Regions from separate parts of the Sporosarcina saromensis genome, predicted to be linked through region 2. Evidence: a T-box and tRNA genes for the amino acid it is inferred to sense, from the RefSeq annotation. Region 2 holds a T-box; the other holds one or more tRNA genes.

Region 1 (9,230 bases), 1.4 Mb from region 2:
ACCGTAAGGTGACGTATAGGGGCTGACGCCTGCCCGGTGCTGGAAGGTTAAGAGGAGAGGTCAGCGCAAGCGAAGCTTTGAATTGAAGCCCCAGTAAACGGCGGCCGTAACTATAACGGTCCTAAGGTAGCGAAATTCCTTGTCGGGTAAGTTCCGACCCGCACGAAAGGCGTAACGATCTGGGCACTGTCTCAACGAGAGACTCGGTGAAATTATAATATGCGTGAAGATGCGCATTACCCGCGACAGGACGGAAAGACCCCGTGGAGCTTTACTGTAGCCTGATATTGAATTCCGGTGCAGCCTGTACAGGATAGGTAGGAGCCTTGGAATCCGGAGCGCCAGCTTCGGAGGAGGCAATGGTGGGATACTACCCTGGCTGTATTGGAATTCTAACCCTTACCCGTGATCCGGGTAGGAGACAGTGTCAGGTGGGCAGTTTGACTGGGGCGGTCGCCTCCTAAAGTGTAACGGAGGCGCCCAAAGGTTCCCTCAGAATGGTTGGACATCATTCGTAGAGTGCAAAGGCATAAGGGAGCTTGACTGCGAGACCTACAAGTCGAGCAGGGTCGAAAGACGGGCTTAGTGATCCGGTGGTTCCGCATGGAAGGGCCATCGCTCAACGGATAAAAGCTACCCCGGGGATAACAGGCTTATCTCCCCCAAGAGTCCACATCGACGGGGAGGTTTGGCACCTCGATGTCGGCTCATCGCATCCTGGGGCTGTAGTCGGTCCCAAGGGTTGGGCTGTTCGCCCATTAAAGCGGTACGCGAGCTGGGTTCAGAACGTCGTGAGACAGTTCGGTCCCTATCCGTCGCGGGCGTAGGAAATTTGAGAGGAGCTGTCCTTAGTACGAGAGGACCGGGATGGACATACCGCTGGTGTACCAGTTGTCTTGCCAAAGGCATCGCTGGGTAGCTATGTATGGACGGGATAAATGCTGAAAGCATCTAAGCATGAAGCCCCCCTCAAGATGAGATTTCCCATTACGCAAGTAAGTAAGATCCTCAAAGATGATGAGGTAGATAGGTCCGGGGTGGAAGCGTGGCGACACGTGCAGCTGACGGATACTAATCGATCGAGGACTTATCCTTTAAGAAAAGCGGAGACGACCGCATAGGCGCGACAAGCATAAGACGGCCTGCAAGGAGTGGCATAGCCACGGGAGCAGGATGGCTTATGACCTCGAGCGACTGGGAGTCGAAGCTGGACAATGTTAATTTAGTATAGTTGAACTTGTGTTTAGCAACAATGTTGGTTTTATCCGGTTTTGAGCGAATAAAAATAAATTATTTTAAAAAAAACGCTTGCAATATTGACCAGATTTGATATAATAAATCTTGTCCTGTGAAAAACAGTCTAGTGACGATAGCGAAGAGGTCACACCCGTTCCCATACCGAACACGGAAGTTAAGTTCTTCAGCGCCGATGGTAGTAGGGGGCTTCCCCCTGTGAGAGTAGGACGTCGCTGGGCAGTCATTTACAAGATGACTGAATGTAACAACCGTAAATTAGTTGTTACTGATTATTCCGCAGTAGCTCAGTGGTAGAGCAATCGGCTGTTAACCGATCGGTCGTAGGTTCGAGTCCTACCTGCGGAGCCAATTGGAGAGCTGTCCGAGTGGCCGAAGGAGCACGATTGGAAATCGTGTAGACGGTTAACGCTGTCTCAAGGGTTCAAATCCCTTGCTCTCCGCCAGTTTACTTTACTTATTATATGGCCCCTTGGTCAAGCGGTTAAGACACCGCCCTTTCACGGCGGTAACACGGGTTCGAATCCCGTAGGGGTCACCATTTACTACTTAGCATTACAAAGCAAAAGAAGGAACGTACAACAGTACGTGACCGAGTGACCGAGTGAGTGAAAGAAGCTGACAAAGAGATGCGCAGCTTATCACGCTTTAAACTTGGAGGATTAGCTCAGCTGGGAGAGCACCTGCCTTACAAGCAGGGGGTCGGCGGTTCGAACCCGTCATCCTCCACCATTAACTTAAACGCAACATGTGATTTGTATAATTTCCTAAAAGGAAATTATAACAACATCTTATGAAACACTGAAAGCGTAGGATTTAAAATTCCTACAACTATTATTATCGCGGGGTGGAGCAGTGGTAGCTCGTCGGGCTCATAACCCGAAGGTCACAGGTTCAAATCCTGTCCCCGCAACCAAATGGTCCCGTGGTGTAGCGGTTAACATGCCTGCCTGTCACGCAGGAGATCGCCGGTTCGATCCCGGTCGGGACCGCCATATGTGGCTCAGTAGCTCAGTCGGTAGAGCAAAGGACTGAAAATCCTTGTGTCGGCGGTTCGATTCCGTCCTGAGCCACCATTTTTATATAGTGATGCCGGTGTAGCTCAGTTGGTAGAGCAACTGACTTGTAATCAGTAGGTCGTGGGTTCGACTCCTATCGCCGGCACCATTTTTCCCTTGGTGGGGTAGCGAAGTGGCTAAACGCGGCGGACTGTAAATCCGCTCCCTCCGGGTTCGGCGGTTCGAATCCGTCCCCCACCACCATTATACAGGGGCATAGTTTAACGGTAGAATAGAGGTCTCCAAAACCTTTGGTGTGGGTTCGATTCCTACTGCCCCTGCCATTACTGTTTAATTCAATATGATGGCGGTCGTGGCGAAGTGGTTAACGCATCGGATTGTGGTTCCGACATTCGGGGGTTCGATTCCCCTCGTCCGCCCCATTCACAGCAATTATCCAAAATGAATATAGTTCTATTATGGCGGTCGTGGCGAAGTGGTTAACGCATCGGATTGTGGTTCCGACATTCGGGGGTTCGATTCCCCTCGTCCGCCCCATTTACTTTTTGGGGTATAGCCAAGCGGTAAGGCAACGGACTTTGACTCCGTCATTCGTTGGTTCGAATCCAGCTACCCCAGTTTCGCGGAAGTAGTTCAGTGGTAGAATACGACCTTGCCAAGGTCGGGGTCGCGGGTTCGAATCCCGTCTTCCGCTCCACTTTTCATACGGCGGCATAGCCAAGCGGTAAGGCACGGGTCTGCAACACCCTTACCACCGGTTCGATTCCGGTTGCCGCCTCCAGTTTTATGAACGCTGTGTATTCTGAATATGCCCGAGTGGTGGAATGGCAGACACGTCGCACTCAAAATGCGATGCCGCGAGGCGTGCCGGTTCAAGTCCGGCCTCGGGTATCCACACTTACGAGATACAACCCAGGTTGTATCTTTTTTTATTGGGGAACCATCCTGAAAAACGCTTCTCTCTGTCTTTATGAAGAGGAAGCGTTTTATGCTAGGGGCCTATCTAAGTTTAGTTCATAATGAACTTAAGCCTGATCATTCTCTAATGCAATAGAAGTTTGACCTGCATGCAGCACAAAAGACTCAGCTTCTCCGCCACTCATGCTCGTAAACATCTTGCCGCTCGCTTGAAGAAGTTGAAGGGCTTCTGTTGTGTCCATAGATGGCCGTATAAAGAAAATCTGTATCGCTTCAGTCGTTTCTGCTGTCACTGCTGTTCTGACAGAGTCCACATAAGGACTACCAAAAGGACTGTAATCGTCTTTCAGTAAGAGAAGACGATTTAATGAATTGGGACGACCGTTTAAGCCATCATAGCTGTCGTCTTCATTACCTTGTGTCAGTTGAATATCACCTACAATTTTCGCCAAATCGTAAATGCCGATCGGTATTTCATATTGAAGAGAGAAGAATGTATTTAAATCGACAGCGGTATGCACTGATTGAAGAAACTCTTGTTTCTTTATTCTTCTAAAAAGGGATTCTACTGAAGGACGATAGCGGTTTGGATCCGCGCCAAGAGCTTTCCAAACCGCTCGACATTCTTGTATGTTTGCAAACTCAGTTAATGGTTTAGTGTCCAGCTCGAAATAAAGCTGTTCTTGAAATAATTGGAGCCTACCTTTTAACATTTGAGGAGATTCTGATACCGTAATTTTGGTATAATGGTTAATGCCGATTTTTACATGTGGTAGGATGGTTAAGAGTTCTTTGTCTATTTGAATGTTCAAGCCGATCACCCTTGTTATCTTTTTGTCAATCATATCATAAAGGAGGCGAAACGTTGTGAAGGTCGCTCAGCTTCAACAATCGATAAGAGAGTATGCACATGCAATCGGAATTGATAAAATTGGCTTTACGACGGCAGCCCCTTTTCTTGAATTGAAGAACCGATTAAAAAGACAACAGGAATTGGGGTATCAATCCGGTTTTGAAGAAAGTGACGTTGAAAAACGGACGGAACCGACGTTATTGCTCGATCAGGCTGAGAGTATCATCGCCATAGCAGTAGCTTATCCATCAAAAATGGATGCTTCTCCGAAAGGAAAGAAAGGAGAGCGTCGTGGAATTTTTTGTAGAGCTTCATGGGGGATGGATTATCATGTAGTGCTCCGTGAGAAGCTACAATTGTTGGAAACGTTTATTGCTACACAAGTACCCGACGCCAAGATGCGTTCTATGGTCGATACGGGTGAATTGGTGGACCGTGCGGTAGCGGAACGAGCAGGAATTGGCTGGTCTGCGAAAAACTGCTCCATTATTACACCGGAATTCGGTTCATACGTCTATTTAGGTGAGATGATCACGAACATTCCATTTGCACCGGATACCCCAATGGAAGATGAATGCAAAGATTGTACGCTTTGCTTGGATGCCTGTCCGACGGGAGCACTCATTCAAGGAGGGCAATTGAATGCACAACGTTGCATTGCATTTTTGACTCAATCTAAAAAGCCGATTCCCGAAGAGTTCCGTGCGAAAATTGGAAACCGTATTTACGGTTGTGATACGTGCCAGACGATTTGTCCGAAAAATAAAGGGAAATACAATTTGCATCAGGAAGCATTTACGCCAGAACCTCAGTTGACCAAGCCGCTATTAACACCGATGTTAAAGTTGACGAATCGTCAATTCAAAGAGTCCTTCGGTCATATGTCTGGTTCGTGGCGAGGGAAAAATCCGATACAACGGAATGCAATCCTTGCGCTTGCCCATTTTAAGGAAGAAGCATCAGTTCCTTTATTAGCGGAGCTTCTTGTAAGTGATCCTCGCCCTCTTATTCGAGGAACGACTGCTTGGGCGTTAGGGGAGATTGCTACTGCAGAAGCGATTGAGGCAGTCCAACAAGCATTGCAAACCGAAGAGGATACTGGTGTACGTATAGAGTTGAATAATGTACTTGAATCTGAACAAAGGAAGTGCTGAAATGGCGATACATGTCGCGCTATTTGAACCGCTCATACCAGCGAATACAGGAAATATTGCACGAACATGTGCAGGAACAGGAACGAAGCTTCATTTAATTGAGCCGCTTGGCTTCTCAACCGACGATAAAATGTTGAAACGGGCAGGGCTTGATTACTGGGAGCATGTTGAGATTACGTATCATGCAGGCATCCAACAACTATTTGATGCTTTTCCGGAAGGGGAGTTTTACTTCATTACAAAGTTTGGTGAAAAGACGTATTCGAACTTTGACTTTACCTCTCCAACAAAAGATATTTTCTTCGTTTTCGGGAAAGAAACGACTGGGTTGCCTCCGGAAATCATTGAGCAAAATAAAGAGACATGCCTCCGGATACCGATGAATGAACATATTCGTTCGTTGAACTTATCAAATACAGCTGCCATCCTTATTTATGAGGCGTTACGACAACAATCATTTTTGGATTTACAATAAAAAACGGGACAGCCTTATGTAAGGCGTCCCGTTTTTTAGTACTTATTTCTTTACTTTACCAGGCTTGTCTTCGTACCCACCTGTAAAGATTGCAGATAGGAACGCGAAGCATACGGCCATGATTAGAATTAGGTTCATGAAATGTACCTCCTGTAAAAAAATCATTAGTCCTTTGTATAGTATACCCTAAAGTAACTGGAAAAGAAATGACCGCGATATGAAATTGTGACAATCTCCTTAACAATCAAATCGATTGTTCGCAATATCGTTTTTTTATCGTTACAATTAAGGAAATTAGTGGCGAAGGAGTGTGACATGCAATGAGCTATTTTGCCGGCAACATTGTGTTGAATAATGGGATCGCCATGCCGCAACTCGGTCTTGGTGTCTATAAGATGACAAATGCTGAAGAAACAGTTAAAGCGATTCAGACAGCTTTGCAATATGGCTATCGGGCAATTGATACTGCTTCCATTTATGAGAACGAAGTGGAAACTGGTGAAGCGATTCGTCTATCAGGCATCCCTCGAGAAGAGTTGTTCATTACCTCAAAAGTTTGGAATGCGGAGCAAGGATATGACGAGACTTTACGTGCTTTTGAACAATCGCTTAAGAGAATAGGCGTAGACTACTTGGATCTCTATTTGACGCATTGGCCGGTCGCTGATAAGTACGTAGATACGTACCGTGCGATTGAACGCTTATATGAAGAAAAGCTTATCCGTGCAACAGGAGTTTCCAATCATCATATTCATCATTTAAAGCGTGTGTTTGAAGTGGCGAATGTGAAACCGATGGTCAATCAAATTGAGTTGCACCCGAAGCTTACACAAGAACCGTTACGTCGTTTTTGTAACGATCACGACATTACTGTGACGTCTTGGTCTCCATTGGCAAGAGGACAGCTTCTCGATGATCCTGTGCTTACCCAAATAGGCTTGTCGTACGGAAAAACACCGGCACAAGTCATTATCCGTTGGCATTTGCAACATGGATTGGTCGTCATTCCGAAGTCTGTTACGCCTGAGAGAATCCGCTTGAACATTGACGTTGGTGATTTTCAATTGACGAAAGCGGATATGATGAAGATTGACGCGCTTAATCGAGATGAACGGACGGGCACGAATCCAGATTCGTATGATAATGAATAGATGTTAAAGAAAAGGACAACATCCCGAGCGGTAAGATGTTGTCCTTTTTCACTATTCTATTGTTATGGACTCGCTTGTGAAGGGGTGTACAAAGGAAACTTGTTTAGCGGTTAAACGATATTGGCTGTCAGGTGTTTCGCTCGCCCCGTACAATGTATCCCCGACAACTGGATGGCTGATATGGGCAAAATGGACGCGAATCTGATGCGTACGACCGGTCTCAAGCGTTGCTTCCACTTTTGTCGACTGCTCCAAACGTTCAAGCACTTTGAAGCGTGTAATTGCATCTTGGCCATTTGGAGAGACTCTGCGTCGAGTTGGGTGATGGCGATCGCGTCCGATTGGATACTGAAGCGTGCCTTTGACGCGATTCAAACGACCTTCGACCTCTGCTTCATACATCCGTGTAATTTTACGCTCTTCAATCATTCGATCGAATAGAGCCTTGGCAATTGGGTGTTTGGCTACAAGCACGATACCTGCTGTTCCTTTGTCCAAACGGTGTATATGCTCTGCGTAATATCCATCGTTTTGACTGACGTGGTCCATGATTGCGTTCATGAATGTGCCACCGGTATCAGCTTTGTCAGGATGGACGGCGATGCCTGCTGGCTTATAGGCTGCAAGTAGATGCTCGTCTTCAAAGAGAATTTTAACAGTGTCTATTTTCTCTTTCGTATATGTCGATTGTGCATCACTGAAACGGATGACGAGCTTCGTACCAGCTTCAAGCGGGAGACGCCAGTCCAAAGGTTCCCCGGAAAGATCCGTCACAGCTTTGTCCATCCGTAGCTGGTGTACGGTCTTTTTACCTGCTTGCCATTGATTGCGTAGCAAGTCTTCAATTGTCGTCTGGTCCTGCTGGATTGTGAATTGGATGTTTAACATGTTTTCCTCATTTTTCTTCATCGTAGGCGTCAAAGAACGCTTGGATGTCTTGTTCTGGATTTTTAGGGAGACCGACTGAGCGGGCAACTTCTTTTCCGTCTTTGTAATGAATCAACGCTGGCCAAGATGTAATGCCATATGGCTGCGCTTCATTTTTGAACTCTAGCATATTGTATTGATAAACGTGAATGTCATTTTTTTCTGCAATCGGCATCAGAATAGGTGTCATCTCCATACAATACGGGCACTCAGGTGAGAAGAAATATGCAGTGACAGACTCACCGGAAGTGACTTTTTCATATAATTCGTCTGGTAGAACAATGTTGCTATAATTTTCATTACCGAGTAAGCCAATTGTCGATTGCTCCAAGTCTTCTTTGCCGTATGGATTGTCTTTCAGCTTTGTTTCATTCGATTGGTTGTTCAAAAAGATGATCAGACCGAAGATCACGACAATAATTCCACCGATGATTAGTAGTTTTTTCAATTTACTTAGACTCCTTTTGCCATTTCATTAAAAATAGGCTTGTGATAAAAATCAGTACGAATGCCACGAGTGCCATGAACGGGATGGTGATAAAACCCAAGTAGTTGACGTATTGGCCTGTACAAGGTACATCTCCACATGCAGGTGCATTAGCTTGTAGAAAGCTCAGTTTCTGTAAGCTGTAATGATAGAGAGAAATCGATCCACCGACGAGAGCGAATACTGCGGTCGTCAACGCGATCTTGGCATTTTTCTCAAACAACCCGATTGCAGAAATCAGGACAAGTGGGTACATCAGGATCCGCTGATACCAACAAAACGTACACGGCGTAAAACCACGAACTTCCGAAAAGTACAAGGAGCCGAGCGTAGCGATGAGGGCTATTGTAAAAATAAAAATTAGACCGTTTTCCAACCGTTTATCCATCGTGTCAACTCCTGTTCTACAGACTACCTTTGATTATAAAGTGTCGAATGAAACATGTAAAATAATCGGTACGACAGGATTCGAAGGCTAGGTTGGTGGGTAACTATAAAAGAAGAGGTGAAAAATGTGAGTGAAGAATTTAATGATGTCTCCCCGTTTGAGATGAGTATGGTCGTCCGTCAATTGGAACGGTCAGATATTGCCAAAATCCTGGCGATGCAAAAAGTCTGTTTTCCCGGCATGGAGCCGTGGGAGGAAAGTCAATTACTTAGTCATCTGGCGATCTTTCCAGAGGGACAATTTGTGGCGGAACTGGATGGGGAGATTATCGGGTCTTGTTCAAGCCTAATCGTCAATTTTGACGAATACGATGACCGCCATACGTGGGATGATATTTCTGCGGAAGGCTATATTACGAATCACAATCCTGAGGGGTATAATTTGTACGGCATCGAAGTGATGGTGCATCCGGATTATCGGAGAATGAAAGTCGGACAACGCTTGTACGATGCCCGGAAAGAATTAGCTCAACGTTTGAACTTGAAATCTATTATTATTGGTGGGCGTATTCCGAACTATCATCGGTTTGCGCATGAAATGACGG
Region 2 (11,126 bases):
GGAAATTAGGGGACGTCATGAAGGAATCTGCCCAAACAGCGCTTTCGTATGTCCGATCGAAAGCGGAGCAGTTTAACATCGACCCGGAATTTTATGAAACGAACGATATTCATATCCATGTTCCACAAGGGGCAGTACCAAAAGATGGTCCTTCTGCAGGTGTGACAATTGCAACTGCGCTTGTCTCTTCGTTAACGAACAAGCCTGTTCGACGTGAAGTCGGCATGACAGGCGAGATTACGCTAAGAGGACGAGTTTTACAAATTGGTGGAGTGAAGGAAAAATCGCTCAGTGCCCATCGAGCAGGTTTAACAACCATTATTTTACCGATGGCGAATGAGCGTGATATTGAAGATATACCGGAAAGTGTACGTAGTGAGCTGTCATTCAAGCTTGTTTCGGATGCTGAAGAAGTATTAGCAATTGCATTAGAGGAGGCTTCCGAATGAAAGTCAATCAAGTAGAAATGATTATGAGTGCCGTAAAACCTGAGCAATATCCAGATGATGGATTCCCGGAATTTGCATTAGCGGGACGCTCCAATGTTGGAAAATCGTCTTTCATCAATAAGATGATCGGTCGAAAAAGTTTAGCGAGAACATCTTCCAAACCAGGAAAGACACAAACGCTAAACTTTTATAAAATTGAAGAAAAATTGTTTTTTGTAGATGTACCAGGATATGGCTATGCAAAAGTGTCAAAATCCGAGCGAGAAGCATGGGGCAAAATGATTGAGCGGTATTTGACGGGACGAGAACAGCTACGTGCAGTTATTCAAATCGTCGACCTTCGTCATCCCCCAAGCGCTGATGATTGCGTCATGTATGATTTTTTAGGGCATTACAATATCCCTACCATCATTATTGCAACGAAAGCTGATAAAATTCCAAAAGGAAAATGGGAAAAGCACAAAAAGATTGTCCGCGATACATTACATGTAAGAGCAGGAGATCCGATTGTTTTGTTCTCATCTGAAAAAGGAATTGGTATGGAACAAGCTTGGAGCGAAATTGAAAGTCGGATGTAAAGATAACGTTTCATAACAGAAAATCCGGATTAGCATTTGTGGTCCGGATTTTTTTCTGCCAATCAGGTCACACTAATTGATAATCATTATAAATATTGCCATTCAACCATTGATGGTTCAAGAGTTGTTCACAAAAACTACAGAATTCGACATCGTTATATGGTATAATCGATATGTTTAAAAGAACGGGAGAGGTGTGAACACCCAATGTATACAATCGTAGTCGGTGTCAATCACCGGACGGCTCCAGTAGAAATAAGAGAAAAGTTATCTTTTGTTGAGACTGACTTGCCGCGGGCAATGCAAACTTTGCAAAAAGAGAAAAGCATATTGGAAAACATCATCATTTCTACGTGTAATCGGACGGAAATTTATGCAGTAGCGGATCAAGTCCATACGGGACGTTACTACGTAAAACGGTTTTTAGCCGATTGGTTTAACATGGAGCTTGAAGATCTTTCCCCTCATTTGCTTATTTATGAAAATGATGCAGCAATCGAACATTTGATGAGAGTAGCTGCTGGAATTGATTCGATGGTTCTTGGTGAGACACAGATTTTAGGACAAGTCCGTGACAGTTTCTTGAAAGCACAAGAAATTGGAACGACTGGAACAGTTTTTAATGAACTATTTAAAAGAGCGATTACGGTGGCTAAACGCGCGCATTCCGAAACGGCAATTGGAGATAATGCAGTATCCGTTTCCTATGCAGCTGTTGAACTTGGAAAGAAAATTTTTGGTTCATTACAACATAAACATATCGCCATTTTAGGTGCAGGGAAAATGGGCGAGCTTGCTATTAAAAATCTGCATGGTAGTGGTGCAGGAAAGGTCACGGTCATAAACCGAACACTTTCTAAAGCTGAAGAAATGGCTGAACAATTTGGTGGTGTTGCCAAATCGATGCAAGAGTTACAATGCTCATTACTTGAAGCTGATATATTAATTAGTTCTACAGGTGCTACAGACTACGTCATTGACTTTGAACTGATGCAAATGGTGGAGAAACTGCGCAAAGGAAAACCATTCTTTATGGTTGACATAGCGGTTCCTCGGGATCTGGACCCACGTATTGGAGAGTTGCCAAATGTCTTCCTGTATGACATTGACGACTTACAAGGGATTGTTGAAGCGAATTTAGCAGAGCGTAAACGGGCTGCGGAAGAAATTGGCCTCATGATTGAAGAGGAAATCGTAGTATTTAAAGAATGGATTGCAACTTTAGGTGTTGTACCACTTATTACAGCCTTACGGGAAAAAGCGAATGCAATCCAATCTGAAACGATGGATAGTATACTAAATAAAATGCCTAATTTGTCAGAGCGTGAGAAGAAGGTATTGAATAAACATACGAAGTCAATTGTCAACCAGCTCTTAAAAGAACCGATTCTACAAGCGAAAGAACTGGCAATGGATGGACAGGCAACAGAAAAGTTGGCGTTGTTTAAACAGATATTTGGTTTGGAAAATGAGCCGGTTTTTCAAAACGCACGACAAGCAGAGGAACACGTTAAAACGAAAAAAAATGTAAGCGTACAAGCAAATCCAATTGCATAAATCTTTACCTGTTAGTGGAAGCGAACACAATGATGATGCGAAGAACTTGTTGCATTTCCATCTATTTTAAAAACATGAGGGATGAAATACGATCTTCATGTGAAAGGCAGAGAGTGCATCATGGCTGAATTAACAATGGCGAGATTTCATGAAGTGATCGTCATTCTGTATGCGGTGAGCCTTGTTTTTTATTTTGTTGACTACTTGAATAAAAACAGATTGGCTCACCGCAGTGGTTTTTTCATTTTATCGATCGTATATATGATGCAAAGCGGCTACCTGCTATGGCGACTTGTTGAGACCCAACGTTTACCAATCCTTTCCCTTTACGAAGGGATTTATTTTTATGCATGGCTACTGATCAGCTTATCAATGGTTCTTCAACTTGTTTCGAAAGTCGGTTTTGCCGTTTTCTTTTTGAATGGAATAGGCTTTGTATTTATGACGATCTATACATTTGCACCTTTACAGCTTGAGCAGTCGCCAATTGGCGATTCACTTATATCCGAATTATTAATTATTCATATAACTTTTGCAATCTTTTCTTATGCAGCTTTTTCCATGTCTTTTGTTTTCTCAATTCTCTACTTGTTAGTTTATAAGTTGTTGAAACAGAAAAAATGGTCTAAGCAGTTTGGACGCTTACCTGCACTTCAAACTTCTTTGACAGGTATGAAAGCCTCCATTTATGTAGGAATACCAATCTTATTTGTTAGTTTGATCTTAGGGACACAGTGGGCATTTGTTGCACTGGATGATTGGTCACTTACAGATATTAAAATTATTGGCTCATTTTTTATCATTTTCATTTATAGTTTAGTATTGTTCTTACAACGAAGAGGTAAACTGACAGCAAATGATTTTGCTTGGGCGAACGTCTTCGCTTTTCTATTTGTTATCGTCAACTTTTTCTTAGGGAGCAAGTTGTCCCAATTCCATTTTTGGATGTAAGACGCAAACAGAAACACTTACTCGTTTTTATGAGCAATTAATAAACTTACCACCGGAAGGAAGATACAATTGAGAAAAATCATCGTAGGTTCACGAAGAAGTAAGCTTGCATTGACACAAACAAATTGGTTCATCGATCAGATGAAGGCCGCAGGAGCTCCTTTTGAATTTGAGGTGAAGGAAATCGTCACAAAAGGTGACCAAATCCTGGATGTTATGCTATCCAAAGTCGGTGGTAAAGGCTTGTTCGTAAAAGAAATTGAACAAGCATTGTTTAACAAAGAGATCGATTTTGCAGTCCACAGTATGAAAGATATGCCAGCCGTTCTTCCGGAAGGATTAACGATTGGTTGTATACCGCCACGTGTTGATGCACGGGATGCTTATATCGCAAGAGGGCATGTTAAGTTCATGGACTTGCCGGTCGGAGCAGTTGTCGGTACATCCAGTTTACGTCGTAGCTCACAATTACTCTTGCTACGACCTGACTTGGACATTAAATGGATCCGCGGCAATATTGATACGCGTCTTAAGAAAATGCAAGATGGCGAGTATGACGCGATTTTATTGGCTGCAGCTGGTTTGAAGCGTATGGGCTGGAGTGACGATGTCGTGACAGAGTATATGTCGATTGAAGACTGTATACCTGCAGTTGGACAAGGAGCTTTAGCGATTGAATGTCGCACAGAAGATACAGAGTTGCTAACGGAATTGAAAAAAATGTCAGATGACAAAACGTGGAATGAAGTTGATGCTGAGCGAACGTTCTTATCCGAAATGGATGGATCTTGCCAAGTCCCAATTGCAGGGTTTGCACACACTGTTGGAGAGGAAATAACTTTTACAGGTTTTATCGCTTCTCCTGATGCGAAACAAGTCTATAAAAAAACAGTCAGTGGAAAAGATCCGATTGCGTTAGGAAAATCTGTTGCATCTACTTTGCGTGCGGAAGGTGCTGCCGAAGTCATCCAGAAAGTGAAGGCTGAAATGGATGCCTAAACGGTACCCTTTGCAAGGTGAAACGGTCATATTTACCGGGACACTAAAATCACCAGATGCGCTAGAACTTGTGAAGGAATATGGAGGCAATCCTCATTCTTTACCACTCATCCAGGTGAACGAAATTGAACAAACAACAGATAATGAGCGACTGTTGGAAGCCGCACACTATGATTGGCTTATTTTCACAAGCCAAAATGCGGTTCAGGTGTTTCATGAAAAAATGCTTCGTCATGCTATAAAATCTGCACAAATTCCATGTAAAATTGCTGCGGTAGGTAGCCAGACTGCTTCTGCTTTAGAGAAGATCGGGTTTACTGTTTCTTTTATCCCTACAACTTTCAGTGCGGATGTGTTTGTCCAGCAGTTTAAACCAGAAGGAACAAACCTCTTAAAAGTACTGTTTCTTAGAGGCTCTCTCGCAGGAAGTATTATACGTGAGGAATTGCCGTTTCAAGTGGAGGAATGGACAGTTTATGAAACAGGTGCGAAGCCCGCTTCTATCATTTCCATTGTGGAATTGTTAAAAACGGAGAAGAACTGTACAATTTTATTTGCTAGCCCATCTGCCGTGCATGTTTACGAACAAGGCGCTGCACCGATAATCGGTTGGGAAGGGTTCACGATAGGCGCAATAGGGCATGTAACAGAAAAAGCGTTGCTTGCTGCAGGAGCGACCGTTCACGTGAAACCAGAGACCTATACGTTAAAGGAACTCGTCAACGCTTTGGCGAGGCGAAAGGAAGTAATTCAATGACACAGCTACAATTTCGACGCAATCGACGTCTTCGTAATTCTTCTACATTACGTTCGATGGTAAGAGAGACACACTTACGTAAAGAAGACTTCATTTACCCTTTATTTGTAATTGAAGGGGAAAATGTTAAAAACGAAATCAATTCAATGCCCGGTATTTATCAATTATCACTTGACCGACTACTAGAGGAAATGAAAGAAGTGCATGCATTAGGCATTCCTTCCGTCATTCTTTTCGGTATCCCGGCAGAGAAGGATGCAGTTGGAACAGGTGCCTACGCCGCTGAAGGAATTGTGCAACAGGCAACACGTCTCATTAAAGAAGCGTATCCTGATCTTATCGTCATTGCAGATACTTGCTTATGTGAATATACCGATCATGGTCATTGTGGTGTTGTCCATGGCGACAAAGTATTGAATGACCCATCGTTAGACTTATTAGTAAAGACGGCAATTAGTCAGGCTGAAGCGGGTGCCGATATTATTGCACCATCCAATATGATGGACGGATTTGTCATTGCGATCCGACAAGGATTGGACGCTGCAGGCTTTGAACATATTCCAATTATGTCCTATGCAGTAAAGTATGCTTCTGCATACTACGGTCCTTTCCGTGATGCGGCTGACTCTGCTCCGCAATTTGGTGACCGGAAAACGTATCAAATGGATCCGGCAAATCGTATGGAAGCGCTTCGAGAAGCGGAATCAGATGTTGTAGAAGGTGCAGATTTCTTAATCGTCAAACCTGCATTATCGTACTTGGATATTATGCGTGATGTGAAAAACAATGTGTTGTTGCCTGTAGTCGCTTATAACGTCAGTGGAGAATACTCCATGGTGAAAGCAGCTGCACAAAACGGTTGGATTAACGAAAAAGAAATTGTGCTGGAAACGTTGACGAGTATGAAACGTGCAGGTGCAGATCTCATTATGACATACCATGCTAAAGACGCAGCGCGTTGGTTGGAGGGAAACTGAATGGGTAGAAACTATGAACAATCCAAACAAGCTTTTGCTGAAGCGGTTCAGCTTATGCCTGGAGGGGTGAATTCTCCAGTTCGTGCATTTAAATCGGTCAATATGGACCCGATTTTCATGGAAAGCGGAAAAGGACCAATCATTACCGATATCGATGGGAATGAATATATCGATTATGTGTTATCATGGGGTCCGCTTATTTTAGGTCATACCGATGAGGATGTCGTTGAGGCTATTAAAAAGGTTGCTGAAACGGGTACGAGCTTCGGTGCACCGACGCTATTGGAAAATGAATTGGCACAAATCGTTATCGATCGAGTTCCATCCATCGAAGTTGTTCGTATGGTTTCATCGGGAACAGAAGCGACGATGAGTGCATTACGGCTTGCTAGAGGGTACACAGGAAGAAACAAAATCTTGAAGTTTGAAGGATGCTACCATGGGCACGGCGATTCATTGCTTATTAAAGCGGGTTCCGGTGTTGCAACACTCGGTCTTCCAGATAGTCCAGGGGTGCCTGAAGGAGTAGCAAACAATACAATTACGGTCGCATACAACGACTTAGACGGTGTCAAGCAAGTGTTTGAACAATTTGGCGATGACCTTGCGGGTGTTATTGTCGAACCGGTTGCAGGGAACATGGGTGTCGTTCCACCAGAACCTGGTTTCCTTGAAGCATTGCGTGAAATGACAGAAGCAAATGGCACGCTACTCATTTTTGATGAAGTAATGACTGGCTTCCGTGTAGATTACAATTGCGCACAAGGATATTTTGGCGTAACACCAGACCTTACTTGCCTTGGTAAAGTTATCGGTGGAGGCCTACCAGTCGGCGCATATGGTGGTAAACGCGAAATTATGGAAAACATCGCGCCAGCAGGAACGGTTTATCAAGCAGGAACACTTTCAGGAAATCCACTCGCTATGACTGCTGGTATCGCGACATTGAAAAAATTGACGCCTGCCTCCTACGATCATTTTAAAAAGCTTGGCGATCAATTGGAAGCGGGCTTCCGTGAAGCAGCGACGAAATGCAATATTCCGCATACTGTTAACCGTGCTGGGTCTATGATTGGCTTCTTTTTCACGAACGAAAAAGTTTACAATTATGACCAGGCAAGAACATCGGACTTGGAACTGTTCGCAGAATACTTCCGTTTGATGGCGGAAGAAGGCATATTCCTACCACCATCCCAATTTGAAGGCATGTTCTTGTCCACTGCACATACAGAAGAGCATATTGAAAAGACGGTTCAAGCTTTCCATAAAGTGTTTGCACAATTAGCGAAGTAAGATAAGCTAGGGCACACATTTGAGTGTTGCGATTGAGACCTGATACTAAACAAAACCGTGTGAGAATCCAAGACATGAAAACTTGGTTTCACACGGTTTTTGTGTTGATAAAAAACAACCTGGTGAATCTCGTGATTCCATGCGTGTTCCATTCAGTGTTGAACTCACCATTCTTTTCCGCGCAACTTCTACTTTCATTTTCTTCGCATATAATGGCAAAGGAACGATACTGGGGAGGGAATCGGAGAATGAAAACATTACAATGGAATATGGAAGAAGTATTTTATTTCCCATCTGAAGTTGGCGTCCCTTCAGAAAATGGGACAGTCAAAGTGAAAGCAGGATTTACTGAAAATCGAACGGACGATGCTGTACGATTGACAGGATCTATCATATTGCTGCAAATGTCGATTTTGCTGAAGGTCAACGACAGGACGTCTTACCGGAAGAAACCGTCTATGTAGATGATGTGGAATTGGACGGACAATCAGGGTATTTTGAGTATGCTGTGCCATTATACGTGGATTTACCACCTGAAGTGACGCAGCCTTTAAAGGTGGAGGCGACGGATGTCCAAACTGCAACCGATGAAAACGGTGCATTTAAAGTTTCTTGGTGTGTTACATGCTCGTACGATGATGCAGTCGCTGAAGCGGAAATTGAAGAAGAGGCGGTGGAGGACAAGGCGACAGGGCAGCATTCAGCAGAAGCAACTCAAACAGAAGCCTTTGACCAAAAGCACCAAGCGAGTCGGGAAGTGGCAGTGTATGACAGCAGTTCGCTAACGACAAAAGATGACGTACTGTCATACATCGCCACATTGCCTGATGAATGGACGTCAACCACTTTTCGTTCAAATGATGTCTTTGTACAGCAGGAAAGCTAATCCTGCGAGTATGCATAATAATAAAAAATCACCTGTCGTCGGTACGATTAAAAGGCGGATCAATTGAAAAATGGCAATTGGGATAATGATCCCTTTGCAATAAAATCTTGTTTTTCGTAACCATGGCGGTAGTAAATACGGGTTGTAACCTCGTCTCATCATTTCATCCTTTCTAATTGTACTTGACGCAAGCTCCTCCAGTCAGCTACAATAAGCGTAACTAGATAATGATGCGTTGATTGGGATAGTACGCAACATCATTCATTTCAGAGAGGGTCTGGTCGCTGAGAGGGCCTATGAATGGGTTGAAGAAAGTCACCCAGGAGCAGTTCCCGTGAAATTACGTAGCGGGAGCCGGTTTGAAGCCGTTACTTGTTATTGAGGTGCAAATGATCGCTATTTGCACGAATAAAGGTGGTACCACGGATAACTCCTTCGTCCTTTTCGACGAGTGGAGTTTTTTTGTTGCCGTTTTTATGCAGAAGCGTATCAGACAAGTCACAAGGAGGAGTTTACATGTCAACAGAAAACATTTCGATGCCAACAAAATATGAACCGCAATCAATTGAAGCAGGTCGCTATGAATGGTGGCTTCAAGGCAGTTATTTTGAAGCACAACCAAAGAGCGGAAAAGAGCCGTACACAATTGTCATTCCACCACCGAACGTAACGGGTAAACTACATTTAGGGCATGCTTGGGATACGACGCTTCAAGATATTTTGATCCGTATGAAGCGTATGCAAGGCTATGACGCGTTATGGTTACCGGGTATGGACCATGCGGGCATTGCTACACAAGCGAAAGTGGAAGAGAAACTCCGTGCCGATGGAATAACACGTTATGATTTGGGACGTGAAAAATTCCTTGAAGAGACATGGAAATGGAAAGAAGAATATGCAGGGCATATCCGGGCACAATGGGCAAAATTAGGCCTTGCACTTGACTACTCAAGAGAGCGTTTCACGTTAGATGAAGGTCTTTCTAAAGCTGTACGAGAAGTGTTCGTAAAGCTGTATGAGAAAGATTATATTTACCGTGGCGAATACATTATTAACTGGGATCCAGCGACGAAGACGGCACTATCCGATATCGAAGTGATTCACAAAGACGTGCAGGGTGCATTCTATCATATGCGCTACCCACTCGCTGATGGAACAGGTAGTATTGAAATTGCTACGACACGTCCTGAAACGATGTTAGGGGACACGGCAGTCGCAGTACACCCAGAGGACGAAAGGTATAAGCATTTAATTGGCAAAATGGTGAAATTGCCGATTGTCGGAAGAGAGATTCCAATCGTTGCGGATGATTATGTCGATATGGAATTTGGAAGTGGCGCTGTAAAAATCACACCTGCTCACGACCCGAACGACTTTGAAATTGGAAACCGTCATGACCTTCCTCGTGTACTTGTCATGAATGAAGACGGCTCTATGAATGAGCTTGCTGGCAAATATAACGGAATGGACCGTTTTGAGTGCCGAAAAGCAATCGTTAAGGACTTGCAAGAGATGGGTGTGTTATTTAAAATCGAAGACCATATGCATTCTGTTGGACACTCGGAAAGAAGTGGGGCAGTCGTCGAACCGTACTTGTCGACACAATGGTTTGTACGCATGGCGCCTCTTGCAGAAGAAGCGATTAAACTCCAACAGAGCGAAGGGAAAGTCAACTTTGTTCCAGAGCGTTTTGAAAAGACGTATTTGAATTGGATGGAAAATATCCACGATTGGTGTATCTCGCGTCAATTGTGGTGGGGCCATCGAATTCCTGCTTGGTATCATAAAGAGACAGGTGAAGTATATGTAGGGCATGACGCACCAGCTGACATCGAAAATTGGCATCAGGAGGAAGACGTACTTGATACTTGGTTCTCCTCTGCGTTGTGGCCGTTTTCAACGATGGGTTGGCCGGATGTAAACAACGAAGAATTCCAACGTTATTATCCGAACGCTGCCCTTGTAACAGGATATGATATTATCTTCTTCTGGGTTTCTAGAATGATCTTCCAAGGACTGGAGTTTACGAATGAACGTCCGTTTAAAGATGTGTTAATACACGGTTTAGTGCGAGCTGAAGATGGTCGCAAAATGTCTAAATCACTTGGTAATGGTGTCGATCCGATGGATGTGATTGATCAATACGGTGCAGATGCTTTGCGCTACTTCCTGGCAACAGGCTCTTCTCCAGGTCAAGATCTACGTTATTCAACAGAGAAGGTTGAAGCAATTTGGAACTTCGCCAATAAAATTTGGAACGCATCCCGTTTTGCGTTAATGAATATGGATGGCATGACCTATGACGAAATCGATTTGACAGGTGAAAAATCCGTTGCGGATGCTTGGATTCTTACACGTCTCAATGAAACGATCGAACAAGTAACAAAACTTGCAGAGCGTTATGAATTTGGGGAAGTGGGCCGTGCATTGTACAACTTCATCTGGGATGATTTCTGTGACTGGTACATTGAAATGGCGAAATTGCCATTATACGGTGAAGACGAAGCGGCGAAGAAAACGACTCGTTCGGTACTCGCATATGTTTTAGACAACACAATGCGTTTGCTACACCCACTTATGCCGTTCATTACAGAAGAGATTTGGCAAAACTTGCCTCATGAAGGCGAGTCCATCACAGTTGCGGCATGGCCGGTAGCTGATCCAGCGTTGACGGACACT

What was found. The T-box of region 2 lies ahead of ACVHUV_RS15405 (valine--tRNA ligase). A T-box ahead of a tRNA ligase gene usually reads a tRNA of that ligase, here a tRNA-Val.
Region 1: it has a tRNA-Val gene. The T-box ahead of ACVHUV_RS15405 (valine--tRNA ligase) is inferred to sense a tRNA for this amino acid. The anticodon was not compared.

What each region holds. Positions count from the first base shown of each region.
Region 1 covers NZ_CM142738.1:1,552,514-1,561,743, forward strand. Annotated here, with positions in the region: rRNA gene ACVHUV_RS07625 (23S ribosomal RNA) at 1-1,095, shown strand, start outside; rRNA gene rrf (5S ribosomal RNA) at 1,360-1,475, shown strand; tRNA gene ACVHUV_RS07635 (tRNA-Asn) at 1,531-1,605, shown strand; tRNA gene ACVHUV_RS07640 (tRNA-Ser) at 1,609-1,700, shown strand; tRNA gene ACVHUV_RS07645 (tRNA-Glu) at 1,721-1,795, shown strand; tRNA gene ACVHUV_RS07650 (tRNA-Val) at 1,911-1,986, shown strand; tRNA gene ACVHUV_RS07655 (tRNA-Met) at 2,096-2,170, shown strand; tRNA gene ACVHUV_RS07660 (tRNA-Asp) at 2,174-2,249, shown strand; tRNA gene ACVHUV_RS07665 (tRNA-Phe) at 2,255-2,330, shown strand; tRNA gene ACVHUV_RS07670 (tRNA-Thr) at 2,346-2,421, shown strand; tRNA gene ACVHUV_RS07675 (tRNA-Tyr) at 2,432-2,516, shown strand; tRNA gene ACVHUV_RS07680 (tRNA-Trp) at 2,523-2,596, shown strand; tRNA gene ACVHUV_RS07685 (tRNA-His) at 2,620-2,695, shown strand; tRNA gene ACVHUV_RS07690 (tRNA-His) at 2,735-2,810, shown strand; tRNA gene ACVHUV_RS07695 (tRNA-Gln) at 2,820-2,891, shown strand; tRNA gene ACVHUV_RS07700 (tRNA-Gly) at 2,896-2,970, shown strand; tRNA gene ACVHUV_RS07705 (tRNA-Cys) at 2,981-3,054, shown strand; tRNA gene ACVHUV_RS07710 (tRNA-Leu) at 3,084-3,164, shown strand; gene ACVHUV_RS07715 (B3/B4 domain-containing protein) at 3,299-4,003, opposite strand; gene queG (tRNA epoxyqueuosine(34) reductase QueG) at 4,059-5,198, shown strand; gene trmL (tRNA (uridine(34)/cytosine(34)/5-carboxymethylaminomethyluridine(34)-2'-O)-methyltransferase TrmL) at 5,200-5,673, shown strand; gene ACVHUV_RS07730 (aldo/keto reductase) at 5,994-6,824, shown strand; gene ACVHUV_RS07735 (RluA family pseudouridine synthase) at 6,876-7,712, opposite strand; gene ACVHUV_RS07740 (thioredoxin family protein) at 7,720-8,199, opposite strand; gene ACVHUV_RS07745 (disulfide oxidoreductase) at 8,201-8,626, opposite strand; gene ACVHUV_RS07750 (GNAT family N-acetyltransferase) at 8,753-9,230, shown strand, end outside.
Region 2 covers NZ_CM142738.1:2,997,348-3,008,473, reverse strand. Annotated here, with positions in the region: gene lon (endopeptidase La) at 1-449, shown strand, start outside; gene yihA (ribosome biogenesis GTP-binding protein YihA/YsxC) at 446-1,027, shown strand; gene hemA (glutamyl-tRNA reductase) at 1,235-2,584, shown strand; gene ccsA (cytochrome c biogenesis protein CcsA) at 2,705-3,535, shown strand; gene hemC (hydroxymethylbilane synthase) at 3,605-4,534, shown strand; gene ACVHUV_RS15430 (uroporphyrinogen-III synthase) at 4,527-5,291, shown strand; gene hemB (porphobilinogen synthase) at 5,288-6,268, shown strand; gene hemL (glutamate-1-semialdehyde 2,1-aminomutase) at 6,269-7,561, shown strand; gene ACVHUV_RS15415 (hypothetical protein) at 7,810-8,025, shown strand; gene ACVHUV_RS15410 (hypothetical protein) at 8,037-8,447, shown strand; gene ACVHUV_RS18880 (YszA family small membrane protein) at 8,415-8,606, opposite strand; T-box leader at 8,674-8,893, shown strand; gene ACVHUV_RS15405 (valine--tRNA ligase) at 8,964-11,126, shown strand, end outside.